3 regions of the Herbaspirillum sp. WGmk3 genome follow, and region 2 is predicted to be linked to each of the others. Evidence: predicted binding sites of a transcription regulator. Region 2 holds the regulator's gene; each other region holds the start of a gene.
What was found. Region 2 encodes FliA, which starts transcription of late flagellar genes. Its sites were predicted from a motif close to CTAAAGTTTNNNNNNNNNNNGCCGNTA; they were not measured.

Region 1 (2,266 bases), on a different contig from region 2:
TGGCGTGATCGCTGCGCTGCTGGCACGACTGCGCCGCATGGCCGCGTGGTGGTGGCTGATCCTGCTGGTGTTCCCGCTGGCGGCGTTGGGCGTGGGTCAGTTGCACCTGCCGTCGTGGGTGTTCCTGGCGGTGTTCCTCTTCATGCTGGTGCTGTTCTGGTCGACCTTTCGCAGCCAGGTGCCGTTCTACCCTTCCGGGCAGACTGCTTGGGATGCGGTGGCGGGTCTCTTGCCCGAGGGGCGGCCGATCCGTTTCATGGATATCGGCAGTGGCCTGGGCGGTGCCGTGCTGGACCTGTCGCGCCGCCGGCCCGAGAGTGAATTCACCGGCATCGAGATTGCGCCCTTGCCGTGGCTGGTGAGCCGGCTGCGGGCGGCACTGGCGGGCAATCGCTGCCGCTTCGTGCGCGGCGACTACCTGCTGCTGGATTTTGGTGACTATGACGTGGTGTTTGCCTATCTGTCACCGGCGGCGATGGAGGCGCTGTGGCACAAGGCGCGCGCCGAGATGAAGCCGGGGACACTGCTTCTGAGCTACGAATTTCATATCCCCGGTACCACCCCGGATGTGGTGGTCGAACCGGAGCACGGGGGCAGGGTGCTGCACGGATGGCGCATGTGAGGCGACACAGGTAAAGAGACCCTTTACAGGGGCTGCGAGACGCGACGTATCAAGTTTGCGCCAATTCAGCCGTAAATCGAAAAGGAAGGGCGTTTTTCGGATATGTATTCCCCCATTTGCTTGACTGGAATACCTGTAATCTGACGAACGTGAAAATACACTCAACGCCACAGGGACGGGAGTAGGCACTTGCTAGTCATCATTGGATATATCGTGGTCATGGGGTCCGTCTTCGGCGGCTTTGCCCTGTCGGGCGGCCACCTGGGGGCACTGTTCCAGCCACTCGAACTGCTCATGATCGGCGGCGCCGCGCTGGGCGCTTTCCTGGTCGGTAACAACAACAAGGCCATCAAGGCCACCATGAAGGCTTTGCCGACGGTCTTCAAGGGCAGCACCTACACCAAGGCGCTGTACATGGAACTGATGGCGCTGCTGTTCGAGATCCTCACCAAATCCCGTAAAGAGGGTTTGATGTCGATCGAAGGCGACATCGAAGAGCCGGAAAGCAGCCCCATCTTCAGCAAGTACCCTGGCGTGCTGGCGGACCATCACCTGATCGAATTCATGACCGATTACCTGCGCCTGATGGTGTCGGGCAACATGGATGCGTTCCAGATCGAAAACCTGATGGACAACGAAATCGAGACCCACCATCACGAGGGCGAGATTCCGGTGCACTGCATCGCCAAGCTGGGCGACGGCATGCCGGCCTTCGGTATCGTGGCGGCGGTGATGGGCGTGGTGCACACCATGGAGTCGGTGGGTATCCCTCCCTCCGAGCTGGGCATGCTGATCGCACACGCGCTGGTTGGTACCTTCCTCGGTATTCTGCTGGCCTACGGTTTCGTGGGCCCGCTCTCCAGCTTGCTGGAACAGAAGCTGCACGAATCGACCAAGATCTACCAGTGCGTGAAGGTGACGTTGCTGGCGAGCCTGAATGGCTACGCGCCGGCACTGTCGATCGAATTCGGCCGCAAGGTCCTGTTCTCGACCGAACGTCCGACCTTCCTCGAACTGGAAGAACACGTCAAGCAGGCCAAGGGCAAGTAAGCGGTCAGCAGGCCGGCCAGGGGAGGCCGGCAGGCAGGTCGATTCACACAGACATCAGTATTGAAGCAGGAGCACAGGCATGGCCGACGAAGGTCTACGTCCCATTATCGTCAAGCGGATCAAGAAAGGCGGCGGGGGTCACCATGGTGGCGCCTGGAAGATTGCGTACGCCGACTTCGTGACCGCGATGATGGCCTTCTTCCTGCTGATGTGGCTGCTGGGATCGACCGCCAAGGGCGACCTGAACGGTATTGCCGAATACTTCAAGACGCCGCTGAAGGTGGCCATGGCCGGTGGTTCCGGCAGTGGTGATGCCAACACGGTGCTGCCCGGCGGCGGCAAGGATCTGACCCGCCAGGACGGCCAGCTGCGCAAGGGCGAGAACGATGTGGTCTCGCGCAAGCAGAACTTGAAGCAGGCACAGCAGGAGCTGGAGCGCGCGGAGCGCACCCGGCTGGAAGAACTGAAGTCGCGCCTGGAAAAGGCCATCGATTCCAATCCGACCTTGAAGCAGTTCAAGAACCAGCTGTTGATCGACATTACCTCGGAAGGCCTGCGCATCCAGATCGTGGACGAAAAGAACCGTCCCATGTT
Region 2 (2,266 bases):
GATAATCCATACGACAGGCGGGTGCGAAGCGCCCCCACCCTACAAGGAATACTGCCGTGAACGTTAACGACGCCCTCAAATCTGCTGCCCTCAACACCGAGCAGACGCAAACGCAGACCCGCAACACGACTGCCGCCAATCCTGCGGGCACTGACCCGGCCGCCACCAAAGCGGCTTCGGACAGCGTGCGCTTGTCCAGCACCTATCAGGCGCTGGAAACCAAGGACACCAAAAACGGCGGTTTCAATGCCGAAAAAGTGGAAAAGCTGAAAGCGGCCATCGCCAACGGCACTTTCCAGATCGATGCCGACAAGATCGCCGACGGCGTGATCGATACTGTCAAGAATCTCATCAGCGCCCGCCCGGCCTGATTCCCGTTTTACCGCTCAGAGGATCTTTCGCATGAATCCGGCCAGCAACCTGTCCCTGGAACACGCCGCGCTGTCGCGCCTGGTGGAAAAACTGAGCCAGGAACAGGCACTGCTGGCGGAAGCCACCGCCGAAGGCCTGACCGACATCATTACCGAAAAGGCCGCCATCGTTGCTGAAATGTCCACGCTGGCCGGCAATCGCCATGCGCTGCTGGGCAGCCTCGGCTACAGTGCAGATGAAAGCGGCATGCAACAGTGGATGAATGAGCAAGCCGGCGACGCTGACCGCGAGATCTGGGCCAGCCTGTTCGAACTTGCGCAGGACGCCAAGGAACTGAACCGCGTCAATGGCCTGCTGATCGGCAAGAAGCTGTCCATCAATCAGAGCGCCCTGACCATCCTGCAGGGCAAGACCGGCACCGGCAATTTCTATGGCCCGGACGGCCAGAACAGCATCCGGTCCTCGGGACGCCGTCTGGGCGTGGTATAAGTTTCAGCCGCTTCCCGCTCACGGAAGCACAGCAAGATCGCATCAACAAAAAGCCCGGCATTTGCCGGGCTTTGTCGTTAACGCGTCCTGCGTCCTCTCTCGGATCTGCGCCCTGAAGGCAGGCAGCCTCAGGCCACCCCGCTCCAGGAATGCTCGCGCAGATACGAACGCATGCGCGAGATCGCCTGGCTGTGCAACTGGCACACGCGCGATTCGGAAACGCCCATGACGGCGCCGATTTCCTTGAGGTTCATTTCCTGCTCGTAGTACAGCGCCATCAGGATCTGCTCACGCTCGGGCAAGGCCTTGATGGAATCCACCACGGCTTCACGGAAACCGCCATTGATCAGGCTCTGCAGCGGATCATCATCGCCGTCGCCGGTCTGGTAGCGGTCCAGGAAGTGTTCGTGGCCGCCATCGTCGTCGTGAAAATCTTCGTAATAGATCAACTGGTGGCCGCCGCAGTCGGTCAGCAGCGACTGATACTCGGCCAGGCTGATTTTCATGTGCTGCGCCACTTCCGCTTCTTGCGGCTGACGGCCCAGTTGCTGCAGCAGGGACTGCATGGCTTCTTCCACCTTGCGCGCATTCTGGCGGATGCTGCGCGGCAGCCAGTCGCTGCTGCGCAGCTCATCCAGCATGGCACCACGGATGCGCTGCACGGCGTAGGTCTCGAACTGCGCGCCATGGGTTTCCTCGTAGCGGTTGACGGCGTCGAGCAAGCCCATCATGCCGGCCTGGATCAGGTCGTCCACCTCTACGCTGGGGGGCAGCTTGGCCTTGAGCTGATGCGCCAGTTTCTTGACCAGCGGCGCATGCTGCTCCAGTACGTCGTTCTTGCCCTTTTTTCCCTTGACGTTATACATGCACGTCACACTCCCAGACTGGCACCGTCGGTGGCCATCCCGTAGCTGCTGCGGGCTGCATCCGGACCGGCCGTGAAGCGCTTGGAGAGGCGCTGGAAGGCCAGCGCGGCACCGGCGAAGGGAAACACGTCCATCACCGCCCGCCCCTGTCCGGTGGCGCGGCGAATATGGTCATCCGCCGGAATCGCGCCGATGAAATTGAGCTGCGCCGCCAGGTAGCGGCTGGCCGCCTGGGCCATGTTGGCGTAGACGGTACGGGCTTCGGCTTCGGTGGCATCGTTGACGATGAGACTGAAGGGACGGCGGCCGATGCGGTCGCTCAAGCTCTTCAGCAGCACATAGGCCGCCTTGATGGAAGACGCCGTGGTCGAGACCTGGATCACGATCTCGCCCATTTCCATGGTCGGCACCGGCAGCGACAGGTCGCGCGCCAGCACGCCATTGACGAGCGTAATCTCGGCCTGCTCGATGAGGCTGTCGAAGATCTCCGCCAGACGGCCGGCATGCGGATCGGTCGCCGAGGGCACGCTGCGGCGGGC
Region 3 (2,266 bases), on a different contig from region 2:
GCTGGAGCAGCACTACGCTGCCTTCGATGGCCTCAATCTCACCTTCGAGACGCGCGAAGGCATCCTCAAGCACTGCTCCCTGCACAATGCGCGCCAGCTGGGCGAGATCGGCGTGCGCTTCCTGGAAAAGAAGCAGCCCTCGCTGGAAGCACAGCTGGCCAACCTGGCCGATGAGATCGCCTACAACAATCACGACATCGACGATGGCCTGCGCTCCGGACTGTTGACCATGGAGCTGATGAGCGAAGTCGATTTCTTCGCACGCCATCTGCGCGAAGTCGAACAGACCTATCCCGGCATCACCGGACGCCGCGTCATCCATGAGACGGTGCGCCGCATGATCAATGCGCTCATCGTCGACCTGAACCGGACCTCGCGCAGCCGCATCGCCGAGATCGCCCCGCGCGACATCGAGGATGTGCGCAATGCGCCGCAGCTCATCGCCTTCTCCGATGCGATGGCAGCCGAAGCGGCCATCCTGAAAAAATTCCTGCGCGAGAAGCTCTACCGCCACTATCAGGTCAATCGCATGACGGCCAAGGCACGGCGCATCATTGCCGAGATGTTCGAAGCCTTCACCTCTCAGCCCAGCCTGCTGCCGCCGGACTATCAGGTCAAGGGCATCACGGATGAAACCCAGCGTCTCGACAAGCAGGCGCGCAAAGTCGCCGACTACATCGCCGGCATGACCGATCGCTATGCCATTCGCGAGCATCGGCGCTTGTTCGTGATGGAGTGAGGATTGATGGAGCGGGGGCGACGCCCGCGTTGAACGCAGCGTGTCGATACGCTGCGTTTTCATTCAGCGCATCCGTGCGCCCTCATTGTCGTGCTGCCAGCGCAATTTCATTACCTCACTGCAATTGAAATCCCGCTGCCGGTCTCTCGCGCACATTTCGTTACATTTTTTCTTGATCGCCTGCGTCCGTCGCGGTCAGCCCGACGGCACGCACGGTATCGCCGCAAACCCGCTTCCAGCAAGGCTTTTCCAAAGATTGCGCGGGTGCAATGCAGACTTGTCAACGAAGTCCCCCAGAAACTGACAGGTGTAAATTTCTGTCAATATCAAGTCCGCTTTGAACAGGCCGTTATGCAGGAATGGAGTGGATGCGCATGGTGCGCAGTTTCGCTTCCGTGGATCCGTCTCCCCCTCTGATGCCCGGATCCCCTTTCATTTTCAGGAGACCGTCATGGCTATCGGCAACACCAGCGGCGTGGACAACAAGTCCCTGCTGCCCGTCACCCCTTCTTCCACTTCGTCGACCTCTGCCGCAGCGTCAGACAACGACAAGCTGCCCGCCACCGCCGGCGACAGCAGCGGCGGCGACAAGATCGCCCAGGCCAAGCAAGCCAACCTGCTCACCGTGAGCGGCGCCAAGGCCCAGTTCAATCTCTCCATCGTGCAATCCTCGCTGGAGGTATCGCTGCAGACGCAGAACGATCCGCTGTCACTGGTCTACAAGACCGCCATCGAGAACATCAACGATATCCTGCGTCCGCAGCTGGGCGACAACGCCATCCAGACCGCATCGACCCAGGACAATTCGCCGGAGGCAACGGCCGGCCGTATCGTCTCCTTCATCACCAACATGTTCGAGCTCTACAAGCAGAACAATCCGGACAAGGAAGACGCCAGCAACATTGACGACTACATGAACCTGATCTTCAAGGGTGTCGACCAGGGCTTCAAGGAAGCACGCGGCATCCTGGAGAGCCTGAACGTGCTGCAAGGCGATATCGCCAGCAACATCGACAAGACCTATGACCTGGTGCAGAAGGCGCTGGGCGACTTCATCAACAAGGTCAAGGGCGGCAAGCAGGAGGGTGAGGACGGATCGGGCAGCGAAGGCAATGCGGATGGCCAGGGCGGTACGCTGGTGGCCAGCGAGACGACTGTCAGTATTTCAGTGTCGGTGAGCCAGACGCGGATCAGCACCAGTGCGTAATCGCACCTTGCAGTCGCGCTGAGCTGCAAAAGCCAATTCGCAAAAACTAATAAAAAAGAGGCTGTCTCTCTTGGGAGACAGCCTCTTTTTACTTATTTTTCATGACATCGAAAGGCGTGAGAAAAACCGCCCTCGACATCACAAACCATCACAAAAAAACATCACCCACGCAACTTCGCAAACGCCGCCGCCATCGCATTGTTGGCCGGTGCCTGCTCACGGCCGCGCTGGTTCTGGTGTTGCGACAAACGGCGCGAATCATTGCGATCGCCGCGCTGTTCATTGCGCGCACCCGGGGCTGGCGCGGTGTCGTTCAAACG

Region 1: the regulator FliA is predicted to act here: its motif matches at 671-697, upstream of motA (flagellar motor stator protein MotA).
Region 3: the regulator FliA is predicted to act here: its motif matches at 1,065-1,091, upstream of MKD49_RS13015 (DUF5610 domain-containing protein).

Annotation. Positions count from the first base shown of each region.
Region 1 is NZ_JAKYWT010000001.1:170,059-172,324, reverse strand. It holds gene MKD49_RS00680 (class I SAM-dependent methyltransferase) at 1-622, shown strand, start outside; gene motA (flagellar motor stator protein MotA) at 812-1,672, shown strand; gene motB (flagellar motor protein MotB) at 1,752-2,266, shown strand, end outside.
Region 2 is NZ_JAKYWT010000002.1:906,109-908,374, forward strand. It holds gene flgM (flagellar biosynthesis anti-sigma factor FlgM) at 57-371, shown strand; gene MKD49_RS09960 (flagella synthesis protein FlgN) at 403-861, shown strand; gene MKD49_RS09965 (RNA polymerase sigma factor FliA) at 990-1,727, opposite strand; gene MKD49_RS09970 (antiactivator of flagellar biosynthesis FleN protein) at 1,733-2,266, opposite strand, start outside.
Region 3 is NZ_JAKYWT010000003.1:225,974-228,239, forward strand. It holds gene MKD49_RS13010 (deoxyguanosinetriphosphate triphosphohydrolase) at 1-739, shown strand, start outside; gene MKD49_RS13015 (DUF5610 domain-containing protein) at 1,191-1,946, shown strand; gene MKD49_RS13020 (Tex family protein) at 2,108-2,266, opposite strand, start outside.